2 regions of the Streptomyces sp. NPDC098789 genome follow, and region 2 is predicted to be linked to the other one. Evidence: riboswitches for the same ligand, from Rfam matches in the RefSeq annotation. Region 2 holds a riboswitch; the other holds the start of a gene.

Region 1 (7,076 bases), on a different contig from region 2:
ACCCGGCTGCGCCCCGCCCTCTCGGGGCTGTCCACCCCGCGCCCCACCCGCCGCCCCGGCGGAGTGCTCGACCTGCCCCGGACCCTGCGGGCCAACCTCGCGCACACCCGCCGGACGGACGACGGCCGCCTGGTCGTCGTGCCGCGACGACCGGTGTTCAGCACCCGGGTCGGCCGCGAGGCCGACTGGCGGCTGATCCTCGTCGTCGACGTCTCCGGCTCGATGGAGGCCTCGGTCGTGTGGTCCGCCCTGACCGCCGCGGTCCTGGCGGGGGTCCCCACCCTCTCGACCCACTTCCTGGCCTTCTCCACGGAAGTGGTCGACCTCACGGGCCGGGTCGAGGACCCGCTGTCCCTCCTGCTCGAAGTACGGGTCGGCGGCGGTACGCACATCGCGGCGGGGCTGGCGCACGCGCGGTCCCTGATCACGGTGCCGAGCCGGACGCTGGTCGTCGTGGTCAGCGACTTCGAGGAGGGCCACGCGCTCGGCGGGCTGCTCGGCGAGGTCCGCGCACTGGCCGACTCGGGTGCCCGACTGCTGGGCTGCGCAGCCCTCGACGACACCGGTGCGCCCCGCTACAGCGTCCCGGTCGCGCAGCAACTCGTCGCCGCCGGAATGCCGGTGGCCGCCCTCAGCCCCCTCGCCCTGGCCCGCTGGGTCGGCGACCGCCTCCGTGGAGAGCGCGCGTGATTCCCGTGACCGCACCCGTACGTGTACCCGCGCTCCCTCCGGTGGCTCCGGAGCTGTTGGCCGAGGCCGTCGGCGGGCTTTCCGCGCGGCTGCGCAAGAAGCTCGACGCCACCATCGAGGCCTGCGCGGCGGGCGATCCACCGGCCGTCGTGGCGGCCGACGGGGAGGTCACCCACCGCTTCGGCGAGGACGCCCTGGTCACCCTGCGCCCCGGCCCCTCGGGTGCGATCACCGCCCCCGAACAGGCCGTATGCAGCTGCCTCCTGAGCCCCCGCTGCCTCCACCGCACCGCCGTCCTCGCGGTGTCCCCGATCGCGGAGCCACCGGGGACCGACCCGGCGGCCGACCTGGCCGCCGACCCGGAGCCCGAGCCGGCATCCGACCCGGAGCCCGCGACCGACGGCGCGCCACCGCCACCGTCCCCTTCCCCGTCCCCTGAGCAGGTGGTCGCCGCCGCGGCCCTGTGGGAGGCTGCCGCCGCCGCGCTGGCGGCGGGAGTGCCCGCGGGCGGCGCCGTCGTACAGGCCGAGCTGCTGCGGGCCGCGCACACCGCGCGCCTGGCGGGCCTGCCGCACGCCGAGGCGGCCGCCCTCCGGGTGGTCCGCGGGCTGCGCGCCGCCCGTGACCGCAGCGCCGCCCAGCGGCTGACCGAGCTGACGGAGGCCTTCCGCGAGCTGTTGCACACCGCGGCGCTCCCGTCCCCCGGAGGCTCCCGGCGCGCCTACCGGTCCGGCGGCAGCCTGCGCGTGTACGGACTCTGCCGGGAGCCCGTCCTCTCGGCCACCGGACACGCGGGGGTGGTCACGCACCTCGTCGACGCCGATGGCGACCGGTTCACCCTCGCCGACGTCCGCCCCGGCGGGATCGGCCGGGCCCGGGGCGCCGCGAGCGCCTCCGTGTCCCTCGGCGGCGCCGTCCTCGACCACGCCGGCCTGGCCCGGGGCGCACTGCACGTGGTCGGGGCGACCGTGTCCGCCGACGGCCGTCTCGGGTCGGGCCGGGGCGTGCGGGCGACGCCGCTGCGCGGGATCGACTGGAGCGAGGGACCGGCCGCCGCGCTCTTCGCCCGCCCGGCGGCCGAGGCCGTGGCGCGGCTCCTGGCCGACCCGGCCGCCGACCCGGGCCTGCTCGGGTGCGACGTGCTGGTGGTGGCCGCGGCCGGCGACCGGCTGCTGGTCCGGGAGCTGTCGTCCGACGGCGCGGTACGTCCCGACGCGCCGCTGATCGCCCTGGTCCCCGCCCACCCGCATCCGGACCTGGCGCACACCGCGAACCTCCGCCGCCTGGCCGACCGCCCCGGGCTGGCGCTGCGCGTGCTCGGCCGCCCCGACCCGGACCGGAGCGCGACCCTGCGCCCGCTGGCCGTCGGTCCGGTGCCGGGGTCGGCGTACACCCTGCGGCTGCCACCGCAGTGGCTGGGCCGGGCCGACCTCGGCTACGACCTGCTCCAGGGGTCCCACCTCCCGGCCGGGGCCGACGCACCCGAACCGGCCGACGTAGGGGACCGGGAGCCGGCGGCGGACGCGCTGGGCGGGTCACCGCTGTGGCGGGTGCGGCGGCTGTTGGAATCCGGGGTCGCGGGGGGCCGTCGCGCGGTGGCGGAGGCGGCCCGCGGTGAGTTCGCGCCGAACGGCGGCCGGGGGCCGCTGCGTCGGGCCGGCTTCGCGGGGGCCGAGGAGCTGGCCGCCGCGCTGGCCGCCGAGGCCGACCGGCGGCCCCGGGACGTCTTCGGTCGTCTCCTCGATCCCGGCGCCGACCGCTACGCGTGGGCCTGGTTGGCCGCGGCCACCCATCTGCACGCCGCGCGGCGGTCGTTGGTGGCCGCGTCCTGGTCCGCTCAGTAGGCGCCGTTCACGTTGTCGATCGATCCGTAGCGGTCGGCGGCGTAGTTGCAGGCGGCGGTGATGTTCGCGACCGGGTCGTAGGAGTCGGTCGCGGTACCGGGCACGTGGTACGCCCGGAAGGTGGGGTCGATGACCTGGAGGAGGCCCTTCGAGGGGATGCCCGCCGCGGCGTTGGAGTCCCAGTTGTTGATGGCGAGGGGATTGCCCGAGGACTCGCGCAGGACGTTGCGGCGAATTCCGTCGTAGGTCCCCGGAATTCCGTGCTGGGCCATGATGTCCAGCGACTGCCGGATCCAGCCGTCGAGGTTGTTGGCGTACAGGGTCGTGGCCCGCACGGAACGGTCGGCCCGTGCGGGGGTGGCCCCCGCATCGCGCCCGGCCGCCGGGGTCGTTGCGGTCTTCGTCGCCGAACCAGCCTTGGCGGAAACCGCCTTCGCCGCGCCGCCGAGCGTCAGCTCGGTCCCCGGCCGGATCACCGACGGGTCGTTGCCGATCGCCGCACGGTTGTCCGCGTAGAGCTTCTTCCAGCCGCCGCTCACGGAATGCGATTGGGCGATCGTGGAAAGGGTGTCGCCCGCGACCACGGAATAGGTGGTGGACGCCGCGGCCCGCACGGAGAGCGCGGGAGCGGTGGCGGCGACGGGCGCCGCGACGGCGGGGGCCGCGGCCGGGGCGGCGGCCGGCTGTGCGGCATCGGCGCCGGAGGCGCTGATCAGGGGGAGGGCGAGTGCCATGCCGCCGGTACCCGCGACGGCGAGGAGGCGGGCGAGGGGGCTGGTCTTGGGACGGCGGTGCTTGCCCGATGCGGACATGGCGAATTCCTCTCCGTCGCCTGCGAGGTGAGCTGTCGGGTTCGGACGGGAGCTGTCCGGCCGCACCGTGACGCGGCTCGCCCGCGGTCATGCCCGAGGCATGACGAGGACGTGCGTGTCAGCGGTGCGACTTCACCCCGAGCCGGGCCGGACTCTGAGTCCGGACCAGCGGCCTACCTGGTTCCCCCGCTCCTGCCGTACATGAGTGGGATGGGTTCCCGGGTAGCGGCAGGATTCGGCGTTCCACCCGGATTGCGGTGACCGTAGAGGAGAGAAGAGGAGTGGAACAAGGGCTTGAATTCCGCGCAGTGATCGGCATATCGGAAACGGCCGGGAAATTGATCTCGTCCCGGCGGGTCGGGAAATCCCGCATTTCTTTGCGGCGCCCGGAATCCAGCCTTCCGCTACCCCCGCGGGGGTGGCCGCGAAGGCCGCTCCCGCGTGACTGACGTCACCGGCGAGCGGCCCGTACGGCATTCAAGGGCAAATCGCCCATTCATGCTTCTTGGGGATTTCTTGCGGGGGTGCGAGCCCGCCTACGCGGTGCGGTCCGCCAGCCGCTCCGGTTCCGCCCCTTCCGCCAGCTCCGTCAGCTCCGCCAGCTCTTCCAGCCTGCGCAGCGTCTCCCGCACCGAGGCGGCGCCGGCGGGCAGCAGCGGCAGCCGCACGTCGGGGGTCGGAATGCGCCCCTGCGCGTGCAGCACCCCCTTCAGGACCACCGGATTCGGCTCGGCGAACACCGCCGCCGACAGCCGGGCCAGGGCGTGCCCCAGTGCCCGCGCGCCGGACACGTCGCCCGTCCGCCAGGCCCGCACGAGCGCGGCGAAACGCTCCGTGGCCAGATGCGCCGAGGCCAGGATCGCGCCGCCCGCCCCGAGGGCGAGCAGCGGCGAGGCGTAGGCGTCGTCGCCCGCCAGGACCGTGAACCCGTCCGGCAGCTCGCCCAGCAGCTCCACCGTGTCCTGGTCGATGCCGCCCACCGCGTACTTGACCCCCGCGACCCCGGGCAGCGCCCCGAGGGCCCGCAGCGCCCCGGCGTCCAGCGGCTGACCGGTCCGGTAGGGGATGTGGTAGACGACCAGCGGTACGGGAGCGACCTCCGCGAGCCGCTCGAAGTGCGCCAGCACCCCCGCCGCCGAGGGCCGCACGAAGGACGGCACGGTCACCAGCGCGGCCCCCACCTCGGGCCACCGCCGCAGCCCCGCCAGCGCGACCTCGCTCGCCCGCGTGCTGCTGCCCCCCGCGCCGACGCTCAGGAACGCCCCGCGCTCGCGGCAGACCCGTGCGCACACCTCGGTCACCGCGTCCCGCTCCGCCGCGTCGAGGGAGGCGGTCTCGCCGGTGGTGCCGAGGGCGGTGATGCCGGTGGCGCCCGCCGCGAGCACCTCGTGGGCGAGCGACTCCAGGGCGTCCAGGGCGACCGCGCCGGACGCGTCGAAGGGGGTGACGAGCGGGACGTGCAGCCCCTCCAGCCCGTGGAGGCCGGGGAGCGGGGGAGGAGTGGGGAGAGTCGGGAGGGTCGGGAGGGTGGGGAGCGCGGAGGTGTCGCTCCGGGCCGTGTCCTGTGTGGTGTTCTGCGCCATGGGTCGAGGGTGGCCCGCCCCCGAGCCCCGGGTCCAGTTCGCATTTCCGTCCCAACCCGTAAGCTGAGCCGATGCTCGACGTACGCCGCCTGCGCCTGCTGCGCGAACTCGCCCGCCGCGGCACCATCGCCGCCGTCGCCGAGGCGCTGGCCTTCAGCCCCTCGGCCGTCTCCCAACAGCTCTCCGTCCTCGAACGCGAGGCGGGCCTGCCGCTCCTGGAGCGCACCGGCCGCCGGGTCCGGCTCACCCCCGCCGGCCAGCACCTGGTCGGGCACGCGGAAGCGGTGCTGGAGCGCCTGGAACGGGCCGAGGCGGACCTCGCCGAGGCCCGCGACGGGCTGGCGGGAGCCCTGCGGGTCGGCGCCTTCCCGACCGCGACCCGGGCCATCGTCCCCGCCGCCCTCGTCACCCTCGCCCGGCGCCATCCGGCCCTGGAGGCGATGGTGTCCGAAACCGACCCCGCCGCCGTCGCGCACGCCCTGCGGGCCGGTGACCTGGACGTGGCGCTGGTCCACGAGTACGACTTCGTGCCCGCGCCCGTCGAACCGGGCCTGGAGACCGAGCCGCTGTGTCGGGAGGCGATGTACCTCGCGGAGCCGACCCCGCCGCCCGGCTCCGCGGCCCCGGACCTCGCCCTCGGCCAGGGCGTCGCGCTGCGCGCCCACCGCGACGCGCCCTGGATCACCGCGACCCCGGGAACCCTCTGCCACGCCATGACCGTGCGCGCCTGCCAGGCCGCCGGGTTCAGTCCGCGGGAGCGCCACCGCGTGGACGAGTTCGCGACCGTGCTCGCCCTGGTCGCGGCGGGGCAGGGGGTGGCCGTCGTACCGCAGCTCGGCGTGGCCGGATCCGCCGCGCCGGGGGCGGGGGCGGAAGCGGGTGCGCCGAGGGTGCCCGGGGTGCGCCTCACCCGGCTGCCGATGGAGCGGCGCACGAAGATCGCCTTCCGGAGCGGGGCCGCGGCGCACCCGGCCGTGGCCGCCTTCGCCGCCGCGCTGCGCGAGGCCGTACCGCCGGAGCTCGCGCCGTCGGCGCGGCCGGAAACGTGACACAACTCCCGCACCGGGCCACCCGCGCATGCCCCGCCGTGTACGTTCGCGGTACGGCACGGATCACACGAGAACGGGGTACGACGTGACGCATCGCGTACGAGGGGTCATCGCACGGAGCAAGGGCGCACCGGTGGAGATGGCGACGATCCTCGTGCCCGACCCGGGACCCGGCGAGGCCCTCGTCAAGGTCCAGGCCTGCGGGGTCTGCCACACCGACCTGCACTACCGCGAGGGCGGCATCAACGACGAGTTCCCCTTCCTCCTCGGCCACGAGGCGGCGGGTGTGGTCGAGGCCGTCGGCCCCGACGTCACCGACGTCGCACCCGGCGATTTCGTCATCCTCAACTGGCGTGCGGTGTGCGGTAATTGCCGCGCCTGCAAGCGCGGACGCCCGTGGTACTGCTTCGACACGCACAACGCGACCCAGTCCATGACCCTGGAGGACGGCACCCCGCTCTCCCCGGCCCTGGGCATCGGCGCCTTCGCCGAGAAGACCCTGGTCGCCGCCGGACAGTGCACCAAGGTCGACCCGGCCGCCTCGGCCGCCGCCGCCGGACTGCTGGGCTGCGGGGTGATGGCGGGCCTCGGCGCGGCCCTCAACACGGGCAACGTCGGCCGCGGCGACTCGGTGGCCGTCATCGGCTGCGGGGGAGTGGGCAACGCGGCCGTCGCCGGCGCCCGGCTCGCCGGTGCGGGCCGGATCATCGCCGTGGACCTGGACGACCGCAAGCTCGAACAGGCCAAGGGGCTGGGCGCCACCCACACCGTCAACGGTCGCACCGAGGACGTGGTCGAGGCCGTCAAGGCCCTGACCGGCGGCAACGGCGCGGACGTGGTCATCGACGCCGTCGGCCGCCCGGAGACCTACCGCCAGGCCTTCTACGCCCGCGACCTGGCCGGCACCGTCGTGCTGGTCGGCGTACCCACCCCCGAGATGCAGCTCGAACTCCCGCTGCTCGACGTCTTCGGCCGCGGCGGCTCCCTCAAGTCCTCCTGGTACGGGGACTGCCTGCCGGAGCGGGACTTCCCGCTGCTGATCGACCTCTACCTCCAGGGCCGCCTCGACCTCGACGCCTTCGTCTCCGAGACCATCGC
Region 2 (7,076 bases):
TTCGGAGTGCCGTGAGAGACTGGTCTAGACAACCGTAAGAACCTGAAGGGCATCACCATGGCAGAGCGCCGCGTCAACGTCGGCTGGGCCGAGGGCCTGCACGCTCGTCCCGCCTCGATCTTCGTCCGGGCGACGACCGCTTCCGGCGTCCCGGTGACGATCTCCAAGGCCGACGGCAACCCGGTCAACGCCGCGTCCATGCTCGCGGTTCTGGGCCTGGGCGCCCAGGGCGGCGAGGAGATCATCCTCGCGTCCGACGCCGAGGGTGCGGACGCCGCGCTCGACCGCCTGGCGAAGCTGGTCGCCGAGGGTCTCGAGGAGCTCCCCGAGACCGTCTGACCCCCGGGTCCGACCCCACGCACCACACACGGCGGAGCCGTGGCCCCCGCATTCCGGGAGCCACGGCTCCGCTGCTTTTCCGCAGGGTGCGGAATTCTCCGTACCGGAAATAGCGGGCGGTAATCGACCGCAGGAATATCCTCACCGCCCTTCCTATACGGGAATTGTTAAAGCCGGCCGCTCGCCGTGTTTACGGCAGGTTGCGAAGTCCTCACGCGCAGCCGGTGCGCCCCCGCCGCCCGACCGGCGTGCGCCGCGGTGAGCGCACGCGCCCGCTCCGCGTCGCCGCGCGCCACCGCGTCCACGATCGCACCGTGCTCCGCCCAGGAGTCCACGGGCCGCGCCGCGACGTCCACGGCGTACATCCAAGTGATCTTGTGCCGCATCTGGGTCAGCAGCGCGATCAGCCCGGGGCTGTCGGAGGCCTGGGTGAGCGTCTCGTGGAACCACCCCCCGAGCGCCCGCAGATCCTCCCCCTGCCCCCTCCTGGCCCGTTCCTGGCCCAGCCTGACCAGCCCGCGCAGCACCTTGAGGTGCGCCTCGCTGCGCCGCCGGGCGGCCCGGGCCGCCGCGAGGGGCTCCAGCAGCGTCCGGACCTCCAGGAGGTCGGCCGCCTCCTGCGCGGTCGGCTCGGCCACGCAGGCGCCCGCGTGCCGGCGCGTGGTGACGAAGCCCTCGGACTCCAGGGTGCGCAGGGCCTCGCGGACAGGGACGCGGGAGACTCCGTAGCGGCGGGCGAGCAGCTCCTCGGTGAGCCGTGCGCCCGGGCCGAAGACCCCGGAGACGATGTCGTCGCGGATCGCCGTACATACCGCGTGCGCGGGAATTCGCAAGACCGGACCTCCACCGAATGCCGTTTCCGCAGATTCCATTTCGCGACTCTATTGCAACACGCGATATTTTCCGAGGACGGGCGGAAATGAGCGGCCGGTGGACGATCCCCGTCGCGCGCGCCGCCGCACGACACGAAGGCCCCGGCTCGGGGAGCCGGGGCCTTCGGGGAGCTGCTGTGCGGGCGGGGTCAGATCGCGACGCCGCGGGCCCGCAGGTAGGTCAGCGGGTTGATGTCCGAGCCGTAGGACGGGCCGGTGCGGGCCTCGAAGTGCAGGTGCGCGCCGCTGACGTTGCCGGTGTCGCCCGACAGGCCGATCTGCTGCCCGGCGGTGACCTGCTCGCCGGCCGAGACGCTCAGGCTGGAGAGGTGCGCGTACTGGGTGTACGTACCGTCGTTGTGCTTGATGACGATGTTGTTGCCGTACGCGCCGCCGTTGCCGGCCTCGACGATGACGCCCGCACCCACGGCGCGGACGACGTTGCCGACGCCCGCGTGGAAGTCGATGCCGGTGTGGCTGCCGGAGGACCACATGCTGCCGCCCGCACCGTACTGGGTGCTGACGTACGAGCCCTCGATCGGCATCACGAAGGTGTTGAGGCGCTTGCGCTCCTCTTCACGGTCCGCGCGCTCCTTGGCCTCGCGCTCGGCCTTCGCCTTCGCCTCGGCCAGGCGGCGGGCCTCGGAGGCCTTCGTCTTGGCCTCGGCCTCGGCCTGCGCCTTGAGGGCGGCGGTGTCGGCGGCGTTGCGCTGGGCGTCGGCCTGCGCCTCGATGTCGCCGGCGAGGTCGTCGGCGACGACGACGGCCTTCATGCCGGAGTCCTGGGGAATGCTGCTGCTGTGGTTGTCCGCGGCGAAGGCCGGGGCAGCGAGGGAGGCCGCGACGCCGGTGGCGGCGAGGGCGGCTATACCGGCGACGCCTGCGGTCTTCCGGCTCAGACGGCTGGAACCACGGTGCTTGCCGGAGGAGGCACGACTGCTGCCGAACGCCATGAAGGGGTTGATCCTTTCCTTCCCTCTCGCCTACCGGGTTAGCTGACGGGTTCGGAGCAGGAAGGTCTCCTACGGGCCCCCTCTTACGAGGTGGTCCGATTCACCCCAGGGACTGTGGGTCCCCGGCTCCCCAGGCTCGCGCCTGACGGGGACTCGGCGATCGCTGTCCGGTGCCGCGAGTGCGGCTGTGACAACTGACGGACAGCACGGCCGACGCTAGGCGGATCATCAGGCAATCACCAAACACACGAGCCCCATTGTTACCTACGTCACGCGACATAGAAGCAACCTCTCCACCAAACGGACAAAAGGGGTTCCGGTGGACGAGCCACCGAAACCCCTTGCGGGACGCCGTCAGTTCACGTCCCGTTCGTCCCCTTCGGCCTGTTAGGCCCCTGCGAACTCAGTTGGCGACGACGCTCACGTCGCCGATGCCGAGCGCGCGCACCGGTGCCTCGATCTGGGCGGCGTCACCGACCAGCACCGTGACGAGCCGGTCCACCGGGAAGGCGTTGACGACGGCCGAGGTGGCCTCCACCGTGCCCGTCTCGGCCAGCCGCGCGTACAACTGCGCCTGGTAGTCGTCCGGCAGCTCCTGCTCGACCTGGTCGGCCAGGGTGCCGGCGACGGACGCGGCCGTCTCGAACTTGAGCGGCGCCACGCCCACCAGGTTCTGCACCGCCACGTCGCGCTCGGCGTCGGTCAGTCCGCCCTCGGCGAGGGTGCGCAGCACCTTCCAGAGGTCGTCCAGCGCGGGACCCGTGTTCGGGGTGTCCACCGAACCGCTGATGGCGAGCATCGACGCGCCGGTGCCGTCCGCGGTCGACCGCAGCACCTGCCCGAAGGCGCGCACGCCGTAGGTGTAGCCCTTCTCCTCGCGCAGGACCTTGTCCAGACGGGAGGTCAGGGTGCCGCCCAGGCAGTACGTGCCCAACACCTGGGCCGCCCAGACCCGGTCGTGCCGGTCCCCGCCGATCCGCCCGATCAGCAGCTGCGTCTGGACCGCGCCCGGCCGGTCCACGATGACCACGCGGCCGGTGTCGTCCGCGGTGATCGCGGGCACCGGGAGCGGCTCGGCGGCGGTGCCCGTCCAGGTGCCCAGGGTGTCCGCCAGGACGGCGTCGAGGTCGATGCCGGTCAGGTCGCCGACCACCACCGCGGTGGCCGTCGCCGGGCGCACGTGGGCCTCGTAGAAGGCGCGCACGGCCGCCGCGTCGATCCGGGCCACCGTCTCCTCGGTGCCCTGGCGCGGGCGGGACATCCGCAGCGTGGCCGGGAACAGCTCATGGGAGAGCTGCTTGGCGGCCCGGCGCTGCGGGTTGGCCAGCTCGTGCGGGATCTCGTCGAGCCGGTTGCGCACCAGGCGGTCGACCTCGCTGTCCGCGAAGGCGGGGGCGCGCAGCGCCTCGGCGAGCAGCGACAGGGCCTTGGCCAGCCGGGAGGCCGGGACCTCCAGGGAGACCCGGATGCCGGGGTGGTCGGCGTGCGCGTCGAGGGTGGCGCCGCAGCGCTCCAGCTCGGCCGCGAACTCCTCGGCGGAGTGCTTGTCGGTGCCCTCGGAGAACGCGCGGGCCATCAGGGTGGCCACGCCGTCCAGGCCGGCCGGTTCGGCGTCCAGCGGGGCCGCGAGGTTGATCTCGACGGCCACCACCTGCTGGCCGGGGCGGTGGCACCGCAGCACGGTCAGGCCGGTGGCCAGCGCGCCGCGCTCGGGGGCCGGGAAGGCCCACGGCTGTGCCTCGCCGGGCTGCGGCTGGGGGTGGAAGGTCATCGTGACGGCTGCGGTGTCGCTCACTGCTCCGCCCCTTCGGTCTCGTCGTTCTCGGCGGCTTCCTCGGCGTCTTCGGCCGCGAGCGGCTCGTAGACGAGCACCGCGCGGTTGTCCGGGCGCAGTCGGGCCGCGGCCACGGCCTGCACCTCCTCGGCGGTGATGTCGAGGACGCGGCCGACGGCGGTGAGCGCCAGCTGCGGGTCGCCGAAGAGCACCGCGAAGCGGCACAGTTCGTCGGCGCGGCCGGCCACCGTGCTCAGCCGGTCCAGCCATTCGCGCTCCAGCTGGGCCTGCGCGCGCTCCATCTCCTCGGCCGTCGGGCCCTCGGCGGCGAACCGCGCGAGCTCCTCGTCGACGGCGGCCTCGATGTCGGGCACCTCGACCCCGCCGGAGGTCTTGACGTCCAGCCAGCCGAGCGAGGGGGCGCCGGCCAGGCGCAGCATGCCGAATCCGGCCGCCACGGCGCTCTGGTCGCGGCGGACCAGGCGGTTGTGCAGCCGGGAGGACTCGCCGCCGCCCAGGATGGTCAGGGCCACGTCGGCCGCGTCGCAGTCGCGGGTGCCGTCGTGCGGGAGGCGGTAGGCGGCCATCAGCGCGCGGGCCGGGACCTGCTCGACGATCTCCTCGCGCAGCTGGCCGCCCATGGTGTCGGGCAGCGAGCCGTCGCGCGGCGGCTGCTTGCCGTCGTGCGCGGGGATGGTGCCGAAGTACTTCTCGACCCAGGCCAGCGTCTGCTCGGGGTCGATGTCCCCGACGACCGACAGCACCGCGTTGTTGGGCGCGTAGTAGGTGCGGAAGAAGGTCCGCGCGTCCTCCAGGGAGGCCGCGTCCAGGTCGGCCATCGAGCCGATCGGGGTGTGGTGGTACGGGTGGCCCTCGGGGTAGGCGAGCGCGGTCAGCCGCTCGAACGCCGTGCCGTAGGGGACGTTGTCGTAGCGCTGGCGGCGCTCGTTCTTGACGACGTCGCGCTGGTTCTCCATCGACTCGTCGTCCAGGGCGGCCAGCAGCGAGCCCATCCGGTCCGCCTCCAGCCACAGCGCGAGTTCGAGCTGGTGGGTCGGCATCGTCTCGAAATAGTTGGTGCGCTCGAAGCTGGTGGTGCCGTTGAGCGAACCGCCCGCGCCCTGCACCAGCTCGAAGTGGCCGTTCCCGGACACGCTCTTCGAACCCTGGAACATCAGGTGCTCGAAGAGGTGAGCCAGCCCGGTGCGGCCCTTGACTTCGTGGCGCGAACCGACGTCGTACCAGAGGCAGACCGCGGCGACCGGGGTCAGGTGGTCCTCGGAGAGCACCACGCGCAGGCCGTTGGCCAGGCGGTGCTCGGTCGCTGTCAGGCCGCCGGAGCCGGCCTGAGCTGTGGCCGTGTGACCCATGGGCATGTGGTCCCTTCGATCGCGATGTAGAGAATTCCGTCAGACCTGTCACTGTATGCAAGCGCGTCGGCCCCTGGAGAAGTTCCCGGGTCACTCCTGGGTCGGAGTCGGCGTTGTCGGAGCCTCGGGCCACAATGGTCCGCGTCAGACACAGCACCCATCACATGGTTAAGGAGCCGCGCAGCGATGGCCCGCCGCAGCACGAAGACCCCGCCGCCGGAGGATTTCGAGGAGAAGATCCTCGACATCGACGTCGTCGACGAAATGCAGGGCTCCTTCCTCGAGTACGCGTACTCGGTGATCTACTCCCGCGCCCTGCCCGACGCCCGGGACGGCATGAAGCCGGTACACCGCCGCATCGTGTACCAGATGAACGAGATGGGCCTGCGCCCCGATCGCGGGTACGTGAAGTGCGCCCGCGTCGTCGGCGAGGTGATGGGCAAGCTCCACCCGCACGGTGACGCGTCGATCTACGACGCCCTCGTGCGCATGGCCCAGCCCTTCTCGATGCGCCTGCCGCTGGTCGACGGCCACGGCAACTTCGGTTCCCTCGGCAACGACGACCCGCCCGCCGCCATGCGGTACACCGAGTCCAAGATGGCCGACGCCGCCTCGCTCATGACGGAGTCGATCGACGAGGACACCGTCGACTTCACCCCGAACTACGACGGCCAGGAACGCGAACCGGCGGTACTGCCCGCCGCGTACCCGAACCTGCTGGTCAACGGCGCGTCCGGGATCGCGGTGGGCATGGCCACCAACATGCCCCCGCACAACGTGGGCGAGGTCATCGCCGCCGCCCGGCACCTGATCCGCTACCCGGAGGCGGACCTGGAGGCGCTGATGCGCTTCGTCCCGGGTCCGGACCTGCCGACCGGCGGCCGGATCGTGGGCCTGTCCGGCATCAAGGACGCCTACGAGAACGGGCGCGGCACCTTCCGGATCCGCGCGACGGTCTCCGTGGACAACGTGACGGCCCGCCGCAAGGGCCTGGTCGTCACGGAACTGCCCTTCTCGGTCGGCCCCGAGAAGGTCATCGCGAAGATCAAGGACCTGGTCGGTTCGAAGAAGCTCCAGGGCATCGCCGATGTGAAGGACCTCACGGACCGCTCGCACGGCCTGCGCCTGGTCATCGAGATCAAGAACGGCTTCCACCCCGAGGCCGTGCTGGAGCAGCTGTACAAGCTGACGCCGATGGAGGAGTCCTTCGGCATCAACAACGTCGCGCTGGTGGACGGTCAGCCGCTCACCCTCGGCCTCAAGGAACTGCTGGAGGTCTACCTCGACCACCGCTTCGAGGTCGTGCGCCGGCGCAGCGAGTTCCGCCGCACCAAGCGGCGCGACCGGCTGCACCTCGTCGAGGGCCTGCTGGTGGCCCTCATCGACATCGACGAGGTCATCCGGCTCATCCGCGACAGCGAGAACTCGGCGCAGGCCAAGGCCCGACTGATCGAGCGGTTCTCGCTGAGCGAGATCCAGACGCAGTACATCCTGGACACCCCGCTGCGCAGGCTCACCAAGTTCGACCGGCTGGAGCTGGAGAGCGAGCAGGACCGCCTCAACGGCGAGATCGACGAGCTGACCGGGATCCTGGATTCGGACACCGAGCTGCGCAAGCTGGTCTCCAACGAACTGGCGGCGGTCGCGAAGAAGTTCGGCACCGAGCGGCGCACGGTGCTGCTGGAGTCGGCGGGCTCGGCGGTCACGGCGGTTCCGCTGGAGGTCGCGGACGACCCGTGCCGGGTGCTGCTGTCCTCGACGGGCCTGC

What was found. Region 2 has a riboswitch for cyclic di-AMP ahead of ACIQWR_RS30725 (M23 family metallopeptidase). Riboswitches for the same ligand answer to the same signal wherever they lie in the genome.
Region 1: another riboswitch for cyclic di-AMP. It lies ahead of ACIQWR_RS11820 (transglycosylase SLT domain-containing protein); the one in region 2 lies ahead of ACIQWR_RS30725 (M23 family metallopeptidase).

The regions. Positions count from the first base shown of each region.
Region 1 is NZ_JBIWAJ010000004.1:381,159-388,234, reverse strand. It holds gene ACIQWR_RS11830 (DUF5682 family protein) at 1-690, shown strand, start outside; gene ACIQWR_RS11825 (hypothetical protein) at 687-2,534, shown strand; gene ACIQWR_RS11820 (transglycosylase SLT domain-containing protein) at 2,528-3,346, opposite strand; cyclic di-AMP (ydaO/yuaA leader) riboswitch at 3,351-3,597, opposite strand; gene ACIQWR_RS11815 (dihydrodipicolinate synthase family protein) at 3,883-4,929, opposite strand; gene ACIQWR_RS11810 (LysR substrate-binding domain-containing protein) at 5,001-5,978, shown strand; gene ACIQWR_RS11805 (S-(hydroxymethyl)mycothiol dehydrogenase) at 6,064-7,076, shown strand, end outside.
Region 2 is NZ_JBIWAJ010000018.1:35,272-42,347, forward strand. It holds gene ACIQWR_RS30715 (HPr family phosphocarrier protein) at 58-339, shown strand; gene ACIQWR_RS30720 (GntR family transcriptional regulator) at 507-1,172, opposite strand; gene ACIQWR_RS30725 (M23 family metallopeptidase) at 1,361-2,164, opposite strand; cyclic di-AMP (ydaO/yuaA leader) riboswitch at 2,177-2,333, opposite strand; gene ACIQWR_RS30730 (M16 family metallopeptidase) at 2,568-3,935, opposite strand; gene ACIQWR_RS30735 (pitrilysin family protein) at 3,956-5,308, opposite strand; gene ACIQWR_RS30740 (DNA topoisomerase (ATP-hydrolyzing) subunit A) at 5,495-7,076, shown strand, end outside.